2 regions of the Enterococcus sp. AMC1623 genome follow, and region 2 is predicted to be linked to the other one. Evidence: predicted binding sites of a transcription regulator. Region 2 holds the regulator's gene; the other holds the start of a gene.
The links. The regulator HrcA, encoded in region 2, represses chaperone genes, less so after heat shock. The targets are predictions, from matches to a motif close to TTAGCACTCNNNNNNNNNGAGTGCTAA.
Positions count from the first base shown of each region.

Region 1: groES (co-chaperone GroES) is a predicted target of HrcA. The motif match lies at 6,692-6,718, and genes of this name have one in related genera.

Region 1 is NZ_CM177096.1:1,553,899-1,564,295, reverse strand. It holds gene AC4BC7_RS07690 (YycH family regulatory protein) at 1-413, shown strand, start outside; gene AC4BC7_RS07685 (two-component system regulatory protein YycI) at 403-1,266, shown strand; gene AC4BC7_RS07680 (MBL fold metallo-hydrolase) at 1,320-2,126, shown strand; gene AC4BC7_RS07675 (MurR/RpiR family transcriptional regulator) at 2,174-2,941, shown strand; gene AC4BC7_RS07670 (PTS sugar transporter subunit IIC) at 3,116-4,411, shown strand; gene AC4BC7_RS07665 (6-phospho-beta-glucosidase) at 4,435-5,862, shown strand; gene AC4BC7_RS07660 (CPBP family intramembrane glutamic endopeptidase) at 5,897-6,535, opposite strand; gene groES (co-chaperone GroES) at 6,764-7,048, shown strand; gene groL (chaperonin GroEL) at 7,096-8,721, shown strand; gene AC4BC7_RS07645 (sensor domain-containing diguanylate cyclase/phosphohydrolase) at 9,670-10,397, shown strand, end outside.
Region 2 is NZ_CM177096.1:389,528-399,924, forward strand. It holds gene infB (translation initiation factor IF-2) at 1-1,223, shown strand, start outside; gene rbfA (30S ribosome-binding factor RbfA) at 1,255-1,602, shown strand; gene truB (tRNA pseudouridine(55) synthase TruB) at 1,727-2,647, shown strand; gene ribF (riboflavin biosynthesis protein RibF) at 2,662-3,603, shown strand; gene AC4BC7_RS02020 (DUF3923 family protein) at 3,634-3,894, opposite strand; gene AC4BC7_RS02025 (CAP domain-containing protein) at 4,034-4,960, opposite strand; gene AC4BC7_RS02030 (HAD family hydrolase) at 5,290-6,063, opposite strand; gene hemW (radical SAM family heme chaperone HemW) at 6,143-7,306, opposite strand; gene hrcA (heat-inducible transcriptional repressor HrcA) at 7,548-8,588, shown strand; gene grpE (nucleotide exchange factor GrpE) at 8,605-9,174, shown strand; gene dnaK (molecular chaperone DnaK) at 9,224-10,397, shown strand, end outside.

The DNA.
Region 1 (10,397 bases), 1.2 Mb from region 2:
GTTTATTCGATCAATCGAAAAATATCATTGATTACCGTATTTTTGTTGAGGGATTTCCTGTTTTTAGTGATAGAGCGGAAGGGAAAATCACTGTTCGTTTTAGTGAAAACGGTCAAGTGAATCAAAAAAATATCGAAATTAAAGCCAATTTAAATACGATTCAAGTACCGATTCCGTCAGAGCGAGAAATTACCTTGCCTTCCAGTTATGAAGTAGTCCAAAACTTGTATTTACATGGGGCGGAGTACGAAAAACTAAATATGATTGTCATTGGATATGGTTGGAAAAATATACAAGATACAGGCGTCATTGATTTAGAACCGAATTGGTACATTCAGTATGAAAACACTTGGTATAGCTATGAACAGTTACTAGCGTATTTAGAAGAAAGCGAGGAGACAAATGGATTTTAAACGAATCGAATGGATTTTTTTCCTAGCTTTTCTGGGGGTAAATATATTTTTAGTCAGTATTTATCGAGAAGCACGCTCTGAGCAAAATATTGTCTCTCGTTCGAATCAAAAAATTCCAATTGAACAACGGTTAGCTTCTGAGAATATTCAATCAGCGGGTGGTTTTTCAGAAGAAAAAATTCTCGGCTATTATTTAAGCGGCGAACCCACAAATATGGATCAACTCATAGAAAAAGAACGCGCAAACAGCGCTCATCCAGAACTTGTTAATGGCCAAACGACAACTGAAGGAACGGTGTTAACGCATGTCGTCAATGACGGCGCGTACCTACGTAATAATGGTCGAATGACAGATACTATACACAATTACTTTGAACGAAGCAAGAATTTAATGTTTCAAAATGAATATACGTATATTTCAGAATGGGATAGAGTAGACGGTGATTATGTTGAACTCTTTGCTGCTCAAGCGTATGAAGGAATTCCAATTAATGATGATTCTAGTCGCTTAGGAATCACAGTAAGAAAAGAAGAAGACTCCTTAACCGTGGTGAGTTATACACAAACGCATGTGGATAATTTAACACCACTCCGTGAAGCAATGACATTATATTCAGAAGACGATGCGGTCAATACGTTATATATCAATAATAAAATTCCAAGCAATTCCACTTTGAAGTGGCAACAGCTTGCCTATACGTTGACGCTTAAAGTTCGTGGGAAAAATGTTTATGTTCCAGCTTGGTTTGTTGCGATTGAAACCCCAGATGAGACGGTTCAAATTGAGCGCGTTAATGCTTTAACAAATCGTATTATCACAAATACTACAGTTCGCACAGTAGAAAATACGTAAAAAGATGGGTATAATAGATTCAATGTTTAAATTTAGAGAGGAAGTCACAGGCAATGGAGAAACAAAACGCATTTCAAATTAGCATCTTAGCAAGTGGAAGTTCAGGAAACTCGTTGTTTATTGAAACCGAGAAGAAAAAAATCTTGGTAGATGCTGGTCTAAGCGGTAAAAAAATTACTTCATTGTTAGGTGAAGTCGGACGAAAACCAGAAGAATTAGATGCTATTTTGGTTACTCATGAGCATCGCGATCATATTCATGGAGTCGGTGTTCTGGCTAGAAAATACAAATTGGATGTCTATGCGAATGAAAAAACGTGGCAAGCAATGTCACCTTTAATCGGTAATGTCGCAGTGGAACAGCAACATATTTTTGAAATGGGGAAAATCTTAACTTTTGGTGATATGGATATCGAAAGTTTTGGGGTATCTCATGATGCGGCTGCTCCTCAATTCTATCGTTTTTATAAAAACGGGAAATCATTTGTCATCCTAACAGACACGGGTTATTGTAGTGATTATCTACGCGGCACGATTCGTGGAGCAGATGCGTATTTAATGGAAAGCAATCATGATCTGGAAATGTTACGAATGGGTGCGTATCCGTGGAACTTAAAACAACGAATCTTAGGTGATCGAGGGCACCTATCGAATGAAGACGGGGCATTAGTGATGACTGATATTCTAACCGATAACACGAAACGGATTTATTTAGGACATTTAAGTCGTGAAAATAATTTGAAAGAATTGGCTCATATGACTATGGAAAATATCTTATATGAACACGGACTAGGTGTAGGTGAAACCGTGCATGTTTATGATACCGATCCAAGTAAAGCAACAGAATTATTTGTCATTTAAAAGAAGGGCGCGAGGCTCTTCTTTTTTGTTCAGAAAGGATAGTTGAGATGTTTGATAACGAAAAAGTGAGGACCTTAAACGAGTTAGAAATGCTGGTTTATGATTATATTTTAAAACATAGAGAAGTTGTAGTAGAAATGTCGATTCGTGAATTGTCTGCGGTATGTCACGTTTCGACGGCAACTATTGTTCGTGTGTGTCACAAGCTAAATTTAGCCGGATTCTCTGAGTTGAAATATGTTATTAAACAAAAAATTGAAACAGATACGTTGTATAATCTGGATTATTTTTATCATGAAACTTCTCAAATCGATACTTTTTTAAAACGTGTGAACCAAGAAAGTTATCGTAAAATCCTAGAGATCGCCATTGATATGATTGTTGCAGCGAATCATATTATTTTTACAGGGATTGGCACTAGTGGCATTTTAGGCATGTATGGTAGTCGTTATTTCATGAATGTTGGTTTGAATTGTTACAGCTTAACAGATGCTTTTGCTCCAGTTTCTCCTCGGTTGCAAACGAACACGTTAGTCATTGCTCTGTCGGTATCTGGAGAAACACCAGAAGTTTTAGACCAAATAAAAGAATTTAAACAATACGGCGGAACAATTTTAAGTATTACCAATGATGAGCATTCAACCATTGCTCGTTTTTCAGATTATAATTTATCGTATTATATGCCGGAAGTCTTTTATGGTAGAAGAGACGACTTAAATATTACCACACAAGTTCCTGTTATTACGCTTTTGGAAGTTTTAGCCCAACAAGCCAGTCATAAAATTTATCTTGCTAAAAAAACAGATTCCGAATGAAGAGAGGAATCTGTTTTTTTTATTGAAACATGTTTCAAATTTCTGGTAACTACTTTTTTTTCAAAAATTTTTTGTTTATATTAAGGGATGTAAGCGAATACTTTGTTGGATAATAGTAACAACAGATTTACAAGCAATTATTATAAGTAAAATGAACGAATAGGAGAAATGACAATGAACGATTTTATGAATGAAAGAGTATTACCTCCGATTTTAAAATTTGTTAATACCAAAGCAATCACAGCTTTACGTAATGGGATGTTATATACGATGCCCTTCACTATCGTAGGCTCAATTTTCTTATTGCTTTCTAATTTTCCAGTTACAGCGGTTGCTGATTGGGTAAGAGATTCTGGTTTAGGTGTGTATTTTGACCAAGCATACGGGGCTTCATTTGCCATTATGTCCATTTTTGCTGTCATGGGAATTGCTTACTCTTACGTTAAAAATGAAGGGTTTGAAGGCTTACCAGCCGGTATGATTGGATTAGTTGTTTATTTATTGACAATGCGTTCAACTGTAACCGATGCAGAAGCAGGAGTGACAATTGGTAATGTAATCGATAAAAACTGGACAAGTGGTCAAGGAATGATTAGTGCTATTTTAGTCGGTCTTTTTGTTGGTTGGGGTTATTCATGGTTCTTAAAACGAGATATTCGAATTAAACTTCCTGAACAAGTTCCGGCAAATGTTGCTAATTCGTTTACAGCATTAATTCCAGCAGCCGCGTTAATTACTGTCGCGATGATTGTATATGCTTTGTTTGATGTTTTCATGAAGACCACCGTAATTGAATGGATTTATGCAGTGATTCAAAGTCCAATGCAAGGTGTGACTGATTCTTTAGGCGGCGCCTTAATGATTGGTTTTTTAACGCCATTTCTTTGGTTTTTCGGAGTTCATGGTTCAACAATTGTTGGTGGAATCATGGGACCAATTTTACAAGCAAACTCATTGGCGAACTCAGAAATTTTAAATTCTGGAAAAGAATTGACGTTAGCAAATGGTGGACATATTGTGACACAACAATTTTATGACCAATTTATCAATGTGACGGGTGCGGGAATGACGATTGGTTTAGTGATGTTTATGGCGGTATTTGCACGTTCTGCTCAATACCGACAATTAGGTCGCTTGTCACTAGCGCCAGCTTTTTTCGGAATTAATGAACCAATTGTTTTTGCTACACCAATTGTGATGAATCCAATTATGGTTGTACCATTTATTTTAACGCCAGTTGTTTCTAGTATTATTACTTATTTTGCTCTATACACTGGATTAGTCCCCTTGTTTACAGCTATTCAAGTACCATGGACAACGCCACCTGTGATTTCAGGCTTTTTAATTAGTGGTTGGCAAGCAGCGTTACTTCAGTTAATCGTTTTAACAATTGGCTTTTTCATTTATTTCCCATTTGCAAGAAAAATGGATCAAATTAATGTAGCACAAGAACGTGGCGAAGAAATTTAATTAAAGGAAAAGGGTGTATAAGTATGTTAAGAAAAGATTTCTTATGGGGTGGCGCAGTGGCTGCCCATCAATTAGAAGGTGGTTGGCAAGAAGGCGGCAAGGGTATTAGTGTGGCTGATGTGATGACTGTAGGAAAACATGGCGTTCCCCGTCGAATTACCGATGGCGTGTTGGCAGGCGAAAATTATCCTAACCATGAAGCCATTCAATTTTACCATCATTACAAAGAAGACGTGAAGTTATTTGCAGAATTAGGATTAAAATGTTTTCGAACATCGATTGCTTGGACAAGAATTTTTCCTAAAGGGGATGAAATAGAACCTAATGAAGCTGGATTACAATTTTATGATGATTTATTCGATGAATGTCTAAAATATGGCATTGAACCAGTCATCACATTGTCGCATTTCGAAATGCCGTATCACTTAGTTACAGAATATGGTGGGTGGCGTAATCGGAAAGTGATTGATTTCTTTGCACGTTTTGCAGAAGTTTGTTTTACACGCTATCAAAATAAAGTAAACTACTGGATGACATTTAACGAAATTAATAACCAAGCAAATTATGTAGAAGACTTTGCGCCGTTCACAAATTCAGGTTTGAAATATGTTGAAGGCGAAGACCGAGAAAAAATTATGTATCAAGCGGCACATTACGAATTAGTTGCTAGTGCGAAAGCTGTTGAAATTGGTCATCGAATCAATCCTGATTTTCAAATTGGCTGCATGATTGCAATGGTGCCAATCTATCCATATTCTTGCGCACCAAAAGATATGATGGCCGCAACAGTAGCCATGCAACGTCGTTATTGGTTCACGGATGTTCATTGTAAAGGCGAATATCCAAGTTATATCGATGCTTATTTTGAACGCAAAGAGTATCAATTAGACCGAACAAAAGAAGACTTAGACTTATTGAAAAAAGGCACAGTTGACTATATTGGTTTTAGTTATTACATGTCATTTGCGATTAAAGACAGCAGGAAAGCACCAACCTTTGATTATGATGAAGCTCGTGATTTGGTGCGAAACCCGAATGTAGAGGCTTCTGATTGGGGCTGGCAAATTGATCCAATGGGCTTGCGTTATGCGATGAATTGGTTTAATGAACGCTATGAACGCCCATTGTTTATTGTTGAAAATGGCTTTGGTGCAATTGACGAAATCGATTCTGTAACGAATCGAGTAGAAGACGACTACCGGATTGCTTACTTGAAAGCTCATATTGAAGCGATGAAGGAAGCTGTGGAATACGACGGAATTGATTTGCTGGGGTACACACCTTGGGGGTTTATCGATTTAGTTTCTGCGGGAACTGGGGAAATGAAAAAACGCTATGGCTTTATTTATGTTGATAAAGACAACGAAGGTCAAGGAACGTTAGCTCGCAGTAAGAAAAAATCATTTGATTGGTACCAAAACGTTATTGCAACGAATGGAGAAGAACTATAAAAAAACCGTCTAGTGTTGAAGCTAGACGGTTTTTTTATTTGGGAAGTTCTATTGATTGTAAAAGTATATTGGCAATAACAACTAAGGTATTCATCCCCACATGCGCTAAAATAGAAGTCCAGATTTTTCCAGTGTTGTAATAGAGTAGACTAAAGAAAAATCCTAAGGCGAAATACAATAACAAATGCCCATCTTGATGAATGAGTGCAAATAAGAACGAGCTGATACTAATTGCTAACCACACATTCAGATATTTTTCAAGAAAACCAGTGATAGCACGACGGAAGACAAATTCTTCCATGATAGGTCCACCAATCATCACCGCAATGGCAAAAAGAGGTTGCTGTAAAACAATTTGAATAATATTTTGCGTATTTTCAGAAGCAACCTCTTGTCCAAATAATTGTTCGATTTGTAAGACGATATTTTGTAAAAAGATGGCTACAAAAATTCCGCCTAATCCAAATGCAATGACTTTTAACCAATTGCTTTCTTTTCTTTCGAAAGATAGCCATTCATTTTGTTGTAAATATAAGATAATTAAGACAGCTGCTCCTAAAAGATACGCAATCATCGTGGCAAATACTTGATTAGTTGCGGGTAAGAAAGCAGGCGAGAAAAAAGCAGCTGCATAAAATAAAATCGTTAATACACTATATTTTTTTGTGGACATAGAATTCTCCTCTCGTTTATTTACTATTATAACAAAAATAGTGCAGGACAAGTTGTTAAGAAGGAGAGACTTATTTAACCAATTTTGACTTTTATAAAAAAATAATTCAAAAGACTTGCATTCTAGAATGAAAATAAGTAATATTAGTTTTGTAAGTTAGCACTCGATATATGAGAGTGCTAATGACAGCAAATCATAGAGATTAGAAATTAATTGGAGGGATTTATCGTGTTAAAACCATTAGGTGATCGTGTATTGATCGAAGTCGCAAAAGAAGAAGAAAAAACTGTCGGAGGACTTGTTTTAGCATCTGCAGCAAAAGAAAGACCGCAAACAGGAACGGTTGTCGCTGTTGGTGAAGGCCGCGTCTTAGATAATGGGGAACTAGCAGCTGTACCAGTTAAAGTTGGTGACACTGTTTTATTTGAAAAATATGCTGGTTCAGAAGTGAAATACGACGGTAAAGAATATCTGATTTTTTCAGCAAAAGATATTGTTGCAATCGTAGAATAATCAAATAAACATACGCAGTATAAAAAAACTTTGAGGTGAAAAAAATCATGGCAAAAGATATTAAATTCGCAGAAGACGCTCGTTCAGCAATGCTACGAGGTGTAGATAAATTAGCAGATACAGTAAAAGTAACATTAGGCCCTAAAGGTCGTAACGTTGTTTTAGAAAAATCATATGGTTCTCCATTGATTACCAATGATGGGGTAACAATTGCTAAAGAAATCGAATTAGAAGATCATTTTGAAAATATGGGTGCAAAATTAGTTTCTGAAGTTGCCTCTAAAACAAATGATATTGCAGGTGACGGTACAACTACAGCTACTGTTTTAACACAAGCAATTGTTCGCGAAGGTTTGAAAAACGTTACTGCTGGCGCAAATCCATTAGGTATTCGTCGTGGGATTGAATTAGCAACAAAAGCTGCAGTTGAAGAATTACACAATATCTCTTCTATTGTTGACTCTAAAGAAGCAATTGCGCAAGTAGCGGCTGTTTCTTCAGGTAGTGAACAAGTTGGCGAGTATATCGCTGATGCGATGGAAAGAGTTGGTAACGATGGTGTTATCACAATTGAAGAATCAAAAGGAATTGAAACTGAATTAGATGTTGTAGAAGGTATGCAATTTGATCGTGGTTACTTATCTCAATATATGGTAACAAATAACGATAAAATGGAAGCAGAACTAGAAAATCCATACATCTTGATTACAGATAAAAAAATCTCAAACATTCAAGATATCTTGCCGCTATTAGAACAAATTTTACAACAATCAAAACCATTATTAATTATTGCAGACGATGTAGATGGCGAAGCTTTACCAACATTAGTCTTGAATAAAATTCGTGGAACATTTAACGTCGTTGCGGTAAAAGCACCAGGTTTTGGTGACCGTCGTAAAGCAATGTTAGAAGATATTGCTATTTTAACTGGTGGTACAGTGATTACAGAAGATTTAGGTTTAGATTTGAAAGATGCAACAATTGATACTTTAGGTCAAGCAAGCAAAGTAGTTGTTGATAAAGACAATACAACAATCGTTGAAGGTTCTGGTACAAAAGAAGCCATTGAAGCACGTGTTCAAGTTATTAAAAACCAAATTACTGAAACAACTTCTGATTTCGATCGTGAAAAATTACAAGAACGTTTAGCGAAATTAGCTGGTGGTGTAGCAGTAATTAAAGTTGGTGCACCAACTGAAACAGAATTAAAAGAACTAAAACTACGCATTGAAGACGCATTGAATGCTACACGTGCCGCTGTAGAAGAAGGCATGGTTTCTGGTGGTGGGACAGCTTTAGTGAATGTTATCAATAAAGTTGCTGCTCTTGAAGCAGATGGTGATGCTGCAACTGGTATCCGTATTGTTTTACGTGCGTTAGAAGAACCTGTACGCCAAATTGCTGAAAATGCTGGTTATGAAGGTTCAGTAATTATTGACCGCTTGAAAAATGCTGAATTAGGTATTGGTTTCAATGCTGCAACAGGTGAATGGGTAAACATGTTAGATGCTGGAATCGTTGACCCTACAAAAGTAACTCGTTCAGCGTTACAAAATGCCGCTTCGGTAGCTGCATTATTATTAACAACTGAAGCAGTTGTTGCTGATAAACCAGAACCAGCTGCACCAGCAGCGCCAGCAATGGATCCATCAATGATGGGCGGTATGATGTAAAAACGAACGACAATCCCTGTTTTAAAAGGGATTGTCGTTTTATTTTTGTTCTATATCATCTGAAAGAAGCAAAACTTGGCAGTTTATTTAAACACTGGTTTACTTGTTTTTTCATTACATAAGTATAAAAATGCAATGTTGTACTTGCATCCATAGCTCTTCATCCATTCAAACATAAAAATCGAGAATAGCCCTCTATTTTAAGGAAATGTATCCATGATAGGATAAAAAAGATTTATTTAAGGAATTTTAAATCAAGTGTAAATAACATGGCTATAAATGTAATAGCGTATAGAGCTTTAGAAATTACAAAAGAAGTCACCCTCAAATAGTAATAAGCTTGGATTTAAAACTAATGCTATAACTAGAATCATAGATACAACAATAAAAATATCATCCCATTTTTTTATAATAGATCACTCCTCAATGAAATAGTTCTTACCTACATTGATAATCCTAGCATTGATTTGTAAGCAATCACTTTTAGCTTAAACGTCGTAAATCAATGCTTGAACGTTAAATTTTTTTGTTTAGCAGATGAATCTGTGTGTTTAATTGAACAGGTGCTGAAAAATACTGCTTAGTCTTTCAAATTCGCTAAAAAAGTCTTATTAAATAACCCGAATAATATTATAAAATTATGTGAAGAGGAAATTTTAGCGGAACCTGAAATTACTGCAGATGATTTATAGAGACAATTGATAAGTTGCCAGGGTTTATAAATTAATTTAAATATTTTAGAAAAATTAAATGAATTTTTTTAATAAATCCAGATAACGAGCGCTATTAAATCAGTTTTTTACTAGAATTTTTATTTTTCTTTAATAAAAAAACAAAAAATATATTCAATCAAGCTAGTCCTAAAATTGCTTTTCTGAAAGGTGCTTGCTAAAATAAGAGAAGAATTGAACGAACTAGAAGAAATGATTCAAAACTGGTGGTAGATGAATGATTAAAGACAATATAATAAATACACAGGCAATGAATTCATTAGGAAGTTGTCAAATTGAACTAATTTTTGATTTAGAAAATAGTGTGGTCGATTTCCGATTACAAGCTATGAATGAAAGCTTTGCAAAAATGTTACATTGGAAACAAGAACAAATTGGAGAAAAACTTTCGTCACTTCTTAAAAAATTTCCTCATGAAGAAAAAATTTGGTTGTCTTTATGTAATTATGCAATTCGCTATAATAAAACACACGAATTAACTTGTTTTATAGCAAGTGCTAACGAATATTTTACAATGAGTGCGATGCCATTAAATAACAAACAAATGGTTTTGTTTTTACGATTAGCTGATGAACAACTAGCACTGCAAAAAGAAACAGAATCACGGATGGAAATAGTGCGTATTGTAGAGCCATTATTTGAAAGTCAAAATTATGCCTTAGCATTACTAGAATTTAATGAAGGCATATATCGCTATGTAAAAAGCAATGAGTTATACATGCAATTGACGGGGTTAAAAGATTTAAACGCAGAACCGCTTTCGACAGTTTTCAAAACGGATTTGCGACAAAAAATAGAAGGTTATTTGGATGAAGCAATTCAGAAAAATCGTTTGGTTCAATATGAACGGAGCTATGAAGTAGGTGAGCGAAACTTTACTTTACATACAGAACTAACACCTATCTTTAGTACTTATGGGATTCCGTATATTTTGTCTTACAGTAA
Region 2 (10,397 bases):
CAATTAACCATGCGAAAGCAGCGAACGTTCCAATTATTGTTGCTGTAAATAAAATCGATAAGCCAGCAGCTAATCCACAACATGTGATGCAAGAATTAAGTGAATATGAATTAATTCCTGAAGCATGGGGTGGCGATACAATTTTTGTTGAAATCTCAGCAAAATTTGGACAAAATATTGAAGAATTATTAGAAATGATTCTATTAGTTGCGGAAGTAGAAGATTTGAAAGCTGATCCAACTCAACGCGCAATCGGTACAGTAATCGAAGCTCGTTTAGACAAAGGAAAAGGTCCTGTAGCGACTTTATTAGTACAACAAGGTACGCTACACGTAGGAGATCCTATCGTTGTCGGTAATACGTATGGTCGTGTCCGTGTGATGACGAATGACTTAGGCCGTCGTGATAAAACTGCTGGTCCAGCAACTCCAGTTGAAATTACAGGATTAAATGATGTACCTCAAGCAGGTGACCGTTTTGTTGTCTTTGAAGATGAGAAAACAGCTCGTGCAGCCGGTGAAGAACGTGCGAAACGTGCGTTAGTGGAACAACGTGCATCAAGTTCTCGTGTCACATTAGACAATTTATTTGAAAGCCTAAAAGAAGGCGAATTAAAAGACGTGAATGTTATTATTAAAGCTGACGTTCAAGGTTCTGCCGAAGCTTTAGCTGCTTCATTGAAGAAAATTGATGTGGAAGGCGTTCGTGTAAATATTGTCCATTCAGCAGTTGGTGCGGTGAATGAAAGTGATGTCACTTTAGCTGCAGCAAGTAATGCGATTATCATTGGATTTAATGTACGTCCAACGCCACAAGCGAAACAACAAGCTGATGCGGAATCAGTAGACATTCGCTTACACCGTATTATTTACAAAGCAATTGAAGAAATTGAAACAGCGATGAAAGGGATGCTTGATCCTGAATTTGAAGAAAAAATTACAGGTCAAATGGTCGTTCGTGAAACGTATAAAGTTTCTAAAATTGGTACAATTGCTGGTTGTTACGTAACAGAAGGCTTTATCCGTCGTGATAGTGGTGTTCGTGTGATTCGTGATAATATTGTTATCTACGAAGGTGAACTAGCTAGCTTGAAACGTTTTAAAGATGATGCCAAAGAAGTAAAATTAGGCTTTGAATGTGGAGCGATGATTGATAAATTCAACGACATCAAAGTAGATGACGTAATCGAAGGATTCGTTATGGAAGAAATTAAAGCAAAATAATTAATTACGTTAGAAAATAGGAGGTCTCTCAATGGCCAATTATCGTGATCGTAGAGTTGCTCAAGAAATTTTGAAAGAAGTTAATCAAATCTTGAGAAGAAAAGTTCGTGATCCTCGTGTGCAAGACGTCACTATTACAGATGTTCATGTGACCGGAGACTTACAACAAGCAACGATTTATTACAGTATTTTATCTGACTTAGCTTCAGATAAGCAAAAAGCGCAAAGTGGTTTAGAAAAAGCAACAGGTTTAATTCGTCGTGAATTAGGTCATGAGTTGTCGCTTTATAAAACACCTGAATTAATCTTTGAATTAGATGAATCTGTCGTGTATGGCAATAAAATTGACGAAATGATTCGTAATTTAAACAAAGACTAGTCGAAACGGAAACGAGACAGGATTGTTTCGTTTCCGTTTTTTGTTTGAAAGAAATTGTATAATGCGCAAGTGAAGAACGATATGTTATAATAATTGAGGCTAAAAAATAAATTGAGGTGTATCCATGAACGGCATTTTACCCCTATGGAAAGAACGCGGTATGACAAGTCATGACTGTGTATTTAAATTAAGAAAAATTTTACATACAAAAAAAGTAGGACATGGTGGAACATTAGACCCAGATGTAGATGGTGTTTTGCCAATTTGTATTGGCAAAGGGACCAAAGTTATTGAATTTCTCAGTGATTCAGGAAAAATTTATGAAGGTGAAATTACGCTTGGATATAGTACAACGACAGAAGATGTTTCTGGTGAAATTGTTGAAAAACAAGCGGTTGATGTGCCTTTTTCTAATGAACAAATTGACAAAGCAATGCAACAATTGACTGGAGAGATTACGCAAATCCCACCGATGTATTCAGCAGTGAAAGTTAATGGGAAACGATTATATGAATATGCAAGAAATGGGGAAACAGTCGAACGTCCCAAACGTAAAGCTCAAATCGATCTTTTTGAACGGACAACTGAACCTATATGGGATGAAGTTGAAAAAACGCAATCTTGGCGGTTCCGTGTAGTTTGTGGTAAGGGAACCTATGTCCGCACGTTAGCAGTAGATACTGGAAAAGCATTAGGCGTGCCTGCCCATATGTCTGATTTGACGCGTACAGCCAGTGGTGGTTTTACCAAAGAGCAGGCTGTCACCTTAGCACAAGTAGCAGAGGCGATGGAAAACGAAAGCATCGAACAAATTTTATTGCCAATTGAATTTGGTGTGAAAGATTTTCAACGGATTGATATTACGGAAGAGTTATGGAATAAAGTCAAAAATGGGATGCGTTTGCCGTACCAAGAATTTGGCTTTACTGACTTGCCTAAGGAACCTTTCGCAGTTTTTTATCATGCCAAAGTGGTTTGCTTATATCAGCCGCATGAAAAGCAAAAAGGAATTGTGAAACCATTAAAAGTATTACAAACAGAGTGAGGAGCAAAAGCAGAATGAAAGTAATTGAAATTCGTCATCCTTATGAAAAAGCGATGATTCCAAAAGATGATGTAGTTTTAGTCATGGGCTTTTTTGACGGTGTTCATCAAGGTCATCAAAAAGTTATTCAAGAAGGAAAAAAAATTGCCGATGAAAAAGGCTTAAAATTAGCCGTAATGACCTTCAACCAACATCCATCTATTGTTTTTCAAAAAGTCCAACCAGAATTAATGCGTTACTTAACAAGCTTGGATCAAAAGAAACGACTAATGGAACAACAACAAGTCGATTATTTGTATATTGTGGAGTTTACTTCAGCATTTGCTAATTTAAAACCACAAGATTTCGTGGACCAATATATGGTTGACTTAAATGCTGCTTGTGTTGTTGCGGGGTTTGATTATACGTACGGACCAAAAGATGTTGCGAATATGTCTTGTTTAGCAGATTATGCTAAAGGACGCTTTGAGATTCTAACAGTTCCTAAAGAGAGTTTAGCGGATCGTAAAATTAGTTCAACACGTATTCGTGAAAACTTAGACGCTGGACATATGGAAGAAGTGACAGAATTATTAGGTTATGTCTATGAAATTGATGGAACCGTTGTACATGGTGATGCCCGTGGACGAACATTGGGTTTTCCAACTGCTAATATTAAAACCAAAAGTACCACTCGTTTACCTAAAGAAGGTGTTTATGTAACGGAATTGAAAGTTGGTGATACCTGGTATCCATCAATGGGCTCAATCGGACATAATGATACCTTTGAAAAAGGGCGACAATTAACAGTTGAAGTATACATTTTAGACTTTAAAGAAGATATCTACGGTGAACAAGTCTCTGTGCGTTGGAATCATTTTTTACGAGGCCAAGTTGCTTTTGATGGAGCTGAAAATTTAATTAAACAATTAAAACAAGATGAATGCGACACACGCACTTATTTTGACTTAAATTAAGAAGAAGGATTGATTGCTAATTACAGCGTATCAATCCTTCTTTCGTTTTTTCTGTTGTTTTTTAAGACTGACCCCCCAAGTAAGTTGGCAAAGAAAAACAAACAGAAAGAGGACAAAAATAAGAATGAACGAAATTAGTCGAAGTTCAATTGTTTGGATTGTATCAAAAGTGTCTGTTTTTTGAAAGAAAATATATCCAATTGCAACAACAAATAGAATAGACCATAAAATATTTATACCTAACCAAAACGTTTTCAATTTCCCCCACCTCCTATAACTATTAATTATCATAACAAAAAATGAACATTAATAATATAGAAAATTCTGAAAATAAAAGAATTGCAGAATTTTACGAAGTGTAATAATGCGCTAAATCAGCTAACTCAAAAAAATAAGCCTTTACTTTGAATAAAGTAAAAGACTTGTTTTTTTATTTGTAGAACAATTCTGTAAAATAAGGCTGATTCTCTTCGTTAAAAGAAACGCCAATGCCTAGCTTTTCAAAGCCATTATTTAAAATATTTTTACGATGACCTTCTGAATTTAATAAGCCTTGATGCGCAAAGATACTGCTTGCTTGACCATACGCCAGATTTTCGCCAGCTAATGTATAAGAAATTTGATCCTCATTCATACGATCGAAGGGAGATTGTCCTTGTAGATTCATATGGTCAAAATAATTATTATCAGCCATGTCTTTGCTATGTTTGCGTCCAGTTTCTTGCGCTTGATCCGACCAATTTAAAACAGATAATCCTCGTTTAACACGAGAAGCATTCGTCAAATCAAATAATTGTCTCTCGAAACCAGTTTGTAGTTCAGTTGTTTGACTTGCATAAAGATAATTTTTATTTAATTCTAATTGCTGTTCAATAATTTGAATAGCAGTGAGTTTGTCACCATCATGCAAATCATAAAAGAAGGTAATGAAATTATTGTCTATTTGATACACATCATATTCACCTTCACTGTTGATTAGATAATTATAGAGTCCTTTACGAATAGACTCTTCTGGTTCTCCCAGCAAATCACGGATGGTTTGTTTAGTAGTCCCCATTTGAATATCCAGAGTGGAAGCAAGTAATTCTTGATTGGTAAACAACCCTCGAACAATATTGTCTTGGTCATATGCAACCATCATAAAATTTTGATAATTTTGATGATAGCTTGCCCATTGGGTGCCATATTCATTTTGTGTTTGATTAAGAGCAGTACCGTACATGGCTTCGACCTCTTGTTGGCTGTCTCCAATTTCAATATTACCAACTGAAAAAGTTTGAGATTCGGGTTGGGATAATTCTAAAGGTGGGGGTGTTGATTCCTCATTTGTTATCAATTGAGAAACAGAATGTTGCACAAGCTGTGTTCCTTCCGTAAACAACTCAAACCAAAAAGCCCGTGTAAAAAACAATAAAGCGACTATACAGAGAAAATAAAAAGTTCGTTTTAAGATAAAAAACACCTCCTACTAAGTATACTATACTGGATAATTAAGCAATTAGATAAATTGGGAGCCTAAGAGATGCTTTTTCTTAATTCTTTTTTATAGTATAAGCAAAAAAAGTGATGAAATTGGTCTATTTAACAATAAAATATCCGAACGAGAGAGTGTGCTCCTGTAGTCTAGCAGGATTAGCGCTACTCATTCTAAATCGTTCGGATATTTTTCTCTTGTTTTTATTTATGTTACACTTGTTCAATTATCGGTAAAATTTCTTTTAATGAAGTAACTTCATAAGTAGGTTGCACAGCAGCTGGTGTTTGTTGGTGATGATTAATCCAAATATTTGACATGTTCGCACGATTCGAGCCTAAAATATCTGTCATTAAATTATCGCCTATCATAATTGATTGCTCTGGGGATGCATTGGCTGTCTCAAGTGCAAATTCAAAAATTTTAGGATCGGGTTTACCAACCCCAACTTCACCTGAAATAATAATATGCGCAAAATAAGGCGCAATTTCGGGTGTAATTGCTAGCTTTGTTCGTTGCAAAGAAGGTGAGCCATTTGTCACTAATACAAGTTGGTATTTCTCTTTTAATTGGTCTAATACCGTAAAAGTATCTGAATAGACGAACGGATGTTTTTTACGCTCTACAATAAATTGTTGCGCCAATTGTTTTCCTAAAGCTAAATCCTCAATACCACAAGCTTTTAAACCATTTGTCCAAGCGTCCACTTGATAGGTATGGATTAATTGATGCATTTGTTGAAATTCTTCTCCAGGATCATCGAAGGTTCCCCATAACCCTTCAAAAGGATTAATACCAATCATTTGCGTGAAAGCATACGTAGGGTAGCTTTGATATAATTTTGTTGCTTCTTCTCTAACCGCGTTCTCTAATACTTTTGAATCAATTGTGGCAACTGTTTTACAAGTTTCTTGAAAGGCAGTTTTAATACTTTGTTTATCCCACAATAATGTATCATCTAAATCAAAAAAAATAGTTGTAATCATCTGTTTTCCCCTTTGTAGAGCCATGATAAGCTACATTCTAGCAAAAATTAATTGAAAAAGAAATCCTTTTTTCAGTCAGTTACTTAGGTAGTAAAAATTTTTCAAAAACTTCATTTCCAATGAAAAGGCCTTGCTGCGTCAATTGTATGCGATCATTATTGACCACCAGCCAATTTTTTTCTATTAATTCAGGTAAAATTTTACCGTAGACATCCATAAATGAAACATTAAATTTCTCAGCAAAATATTTTTGAGAAATACCTTCTAATTTTCTCAGTCCCAAAAACATCTCTTCTTCAATTTGATTTTCTTTAGTTAACAGCTCTGTTTCAACAATTGGTAATTGGTTGTCGCGTAAAGGGCGTAAATAATGTTGAATCGGTCCAAAGTTTTTATAGCGCTCATTTTTCAAATAGCCACTGGCACCTGCACCGAAACCATAATAATTTTCATTATTCCAATACACGAGATTATGCTGTGATTCTTTGCCTACAGCAGCAAAGTTACTGACTTCATATTGACGATGACCAGATTTTTCCATGGCTTCGATCGCTTCTTCAAACATTTGACTTTCAACTTCTTGTGAAGGGAGTTCTAAGCGGCCTTGTCGTACCCAGTTCATAAATTGAGTTTTATTTTCTAAAATCAATGAATACATTGAGTAGTGAGGCAAACCCAATTCAATGGCGCGATGTAGCGTATCGCGAAAATCTTCCAACGTTTGTCCAGGTAAAGCGTAGATCAAATCAATGCTGACATTATCAAACTGATTTTTTTCAAGAACGCGAATTGTTTCATACACATCTTCTGCCGTATGTTTACGACCAATCTTTTTTAATAAACGATTGTTAAAGGTCTGCACACCCATAGATAAACGATTGACACCATGATGTTTCATGACTTGTAATTTTTCTTCAGTTAAATCACCTGGATTAGCTTCAACCGTAAACTCTTTCGTTGTGTTGGTTGGCAACAAGTGATGAATACCGGTTAATAAAACATCTAATTGTGTGGCAGATAAAGAAGTGGGCGTCCCACCTCCAATGTAAATTGTTTCAGATTGATCGGTAGGATGGACTTGCAACGTTAGTTCAATTTCTTTTAAAAGTAGTTGAATGTATTCGTCCACAGGTTGCCCTTCTAAAAAAACTTTATTGAAATCACAATAGTAGCAAATGTGTTCGCAAAAGGGAATATGGATATATGCCGATGTATTTTTAACTTGGGGTGTTTCTTCAAACATAAATGTGTTTCCTCCAGTATCACAGGTTCTGTGATCGATTGTATTCGAAAAACAGTGTACCATATTTTATATAAGAGGCGATATGTAGAAGTCTTTAATTTAGTCAAAAAGAAAATTAGCACTCTGTCTAGAAGAGTGCTAATTTTTGAGAGTTTCTTCTTGACTTCTATTTTAAATATGATATATTTATACATGTAGTTAGCACTTGATAGACAAGAGTGCTAATCAAGAGGTGATAAATTTGTTAACAGAAAGACAAGAAAATATCTTGCGTCTGATCATCCAAAATTATACAAATTTAGGCCAGCCAGTTGGCTCGAAAAAATTAATGGAGGATGGCATCGAAGCAAGTTCAGCGACGATTCGTAATGAGATGAAGACGCTTGAAGATTATGGATTACTTGCTAAAACACATTCTTCTTCTGGTCGAGTTCCTTCGATGACTGGTTATCGGTATTATGTCGATCACCTATTGACACCTTCGAAAGTAGGTAACGAAGATGTTGCACTGATTAGGCAGTCTTTTGGCAAAGAATTTCACGAGATTAATGAAATTATTCAACAGTCTGCCAATATTTTATCTACCTTGACAAGTTATACGGCATTGTCGCTTGGACCAGATGTAAAGGATCGAAGGCTAACGGGTTTTCGAATTGTTCCTTTAAACAATCGCCAAGTCATTGCAATTATTGTCACAGACAAAGGAAATGTGGAAAGTCAAGTCTTTTCAATTCCGAAAAATTTAAGTAGTGATGACCTTGAAAAAATGGTTCGTATCATTAATGATAAATTGATTGGGCAACCCCTGATGAATGTTTATCATCGTTTACGAACTGAAATTCCGATGATTCTGCATAAATATTTTCAAACGACTGATGGTGTTCTGGATTTATTTGATGGCATGTTAAATCATATTTTTGAAGAGAAGGTTTTTGTCGGTGGACGGATGAATTTATTGAACTTCGAACACAACCAAGACGTGGAACAATTTAAGTCAATGTATTCATTTATGAAGAATTCAGAAAACTTAAACCAATTGTTAGCACCACGCGATGGCGCCATTCAAATTCGAATTGGCTCCGAACTTGGGGACAACCTATTGAATAATATGAGTATGATTCAGGCAAGTTATGACATTGAAGGACACGGAAAAGGAACCATTGCTTTATTAGGGCCTACGAGTATGCCTTATTCGAAAATGTTTGGTTTAGTCGATGTATTTCGCCAGGAATTAGCTTTAACGTTGGTTAATTATTACCGGTCGTTAGATTCGGATAATTAGCTAGTTAATCAATAGCATGATTTCAAATAGAAGGGAAGTTAGTCCATTGTCAGAACAAGAAAAAACTTCTGAAGAAATTATTGAAGAAGTAATGGAAACAAACGAAGAAGAATCGACAGAGGAAACAGAAGTTGTTTCTGAAGCCGATGAACTGAAAAAACAATTAGAAGAAACTGAAGACAAATTCTTACGTGCGCGCGCTGAAATCGCAAATATTACGAACCGTAATCGCAACGAAAGAGAATTGTTACAAAAATATCGTTCACAAGATTTAGGTAAAAAATTATTACCTGCCATTGACAATCTAGAACGTGCGATGAACGCGGAAGTAACTGATGAACAAAGTATCAGTTTGAAAAAAGGTGTGGAAATGGTATTAGAAAGTTTACGCCAAGCTTTGAAAGAAGAAGGTATTGAAGAAATTCCAGCTACTGGAGTTGCTTTTGATCCAAATCTACATCAAGCTGTACAAACTGTGCCTGCATCAGATGACTATCCGTCAGATACGATTGTAGAAGTCTTACAAAAAGGCTATAAACTACATGATCGCGTTTTACGTGCAAGTATGGTTGTTGTGGCACAATAATAAAATTTGATAATTTAATTGAATTGAATACACAAAGGAGATCTTTAATATGAGCAAAATTATTGGTATTGACTTAGGTACAACAAACTCAGCTGTTTCTGTATTAGAAGGCGGAGAAGCTAAAATTATTACAAATCCAGAAGGTAATCGTACAACACCATCTGTAGTCTCTTTCAAAAATGGTGAAATTCAAGTCGGTGAAGTAGCTAAACGTCAAGCAGTGACAAATCCTAACACAATTTCATCAATCAAACGTCATATTGGTGAAGCTGGTTATAAAGTAGAAGTAGAAGGTAAAACATATACACCACAAGAAATCTCAGCAATGATCTTACAATACATCAAAGGTTTTGCAGAAGATTATTTAGGTGAAAAAGTTGAAAAAGCAGTTATCACTGTACCTGCTTACTTCAATGACTCACAACGTCAAGCAACTAAAGACGCTGGTAAAATTGCTGGTTTAGAAGTTGAACGTATTGTTAACGAACCAACTGCAGCAGCCTTAGCTTATGGTTTAGATAAAACTGACCGTGACGAAAAGGTATTAGTATTTGACCTTGGTGGTGGTACATTTGACGTATCTATCCTTGAATTAGGCGACGGTGTCTTTGATGTATTATCAACAGCTGGTGATAATAACCTAGGTGGAGATGACTTTGATAACAAAATCATCGATTATATGGTAGCAGAATTCAAAAAAGAAAACGGCATTGACTTAAGTAAAGATAAAATGGCTGTTCAACGTTTGAAAGATGCCGCTGAAAAAGCGAAAAAAGATTTATCAGGTGTAACAAGTACACAAATTAGCTTACCATTTATTACAGCTGGCGATGCTGGTCCATTACACTTAGAATTAACATTAACTCGTGCAAAATTTGATGAATTAACTGCAGATTTAGTAGAACGTACAAAAGTTCCTGTACGTCAAGCATTAAAAGATGCTGGTATTTCTCAATCTGAAATTGATGAAGTTATCTTGGTTGGTGGTTCTACACGTATTCCTGCAGTTGTAGAAGCTGTCCGTAAAGAAACTAGCAAAGAACCTAACAAATCAGTAAACCCTGATGAAGTAGTAGCAATGGGTGCTGCGATTCAAGGTGGGGTTATCACTGGTGATGTTAAAGATGTCGTATTACTTGATGTAACACCACTTTCATTAGGTATTGAAACAATGGGTGGCGTATTTACAAAATTAATTGATCGTAATACAACAATCCCAACAA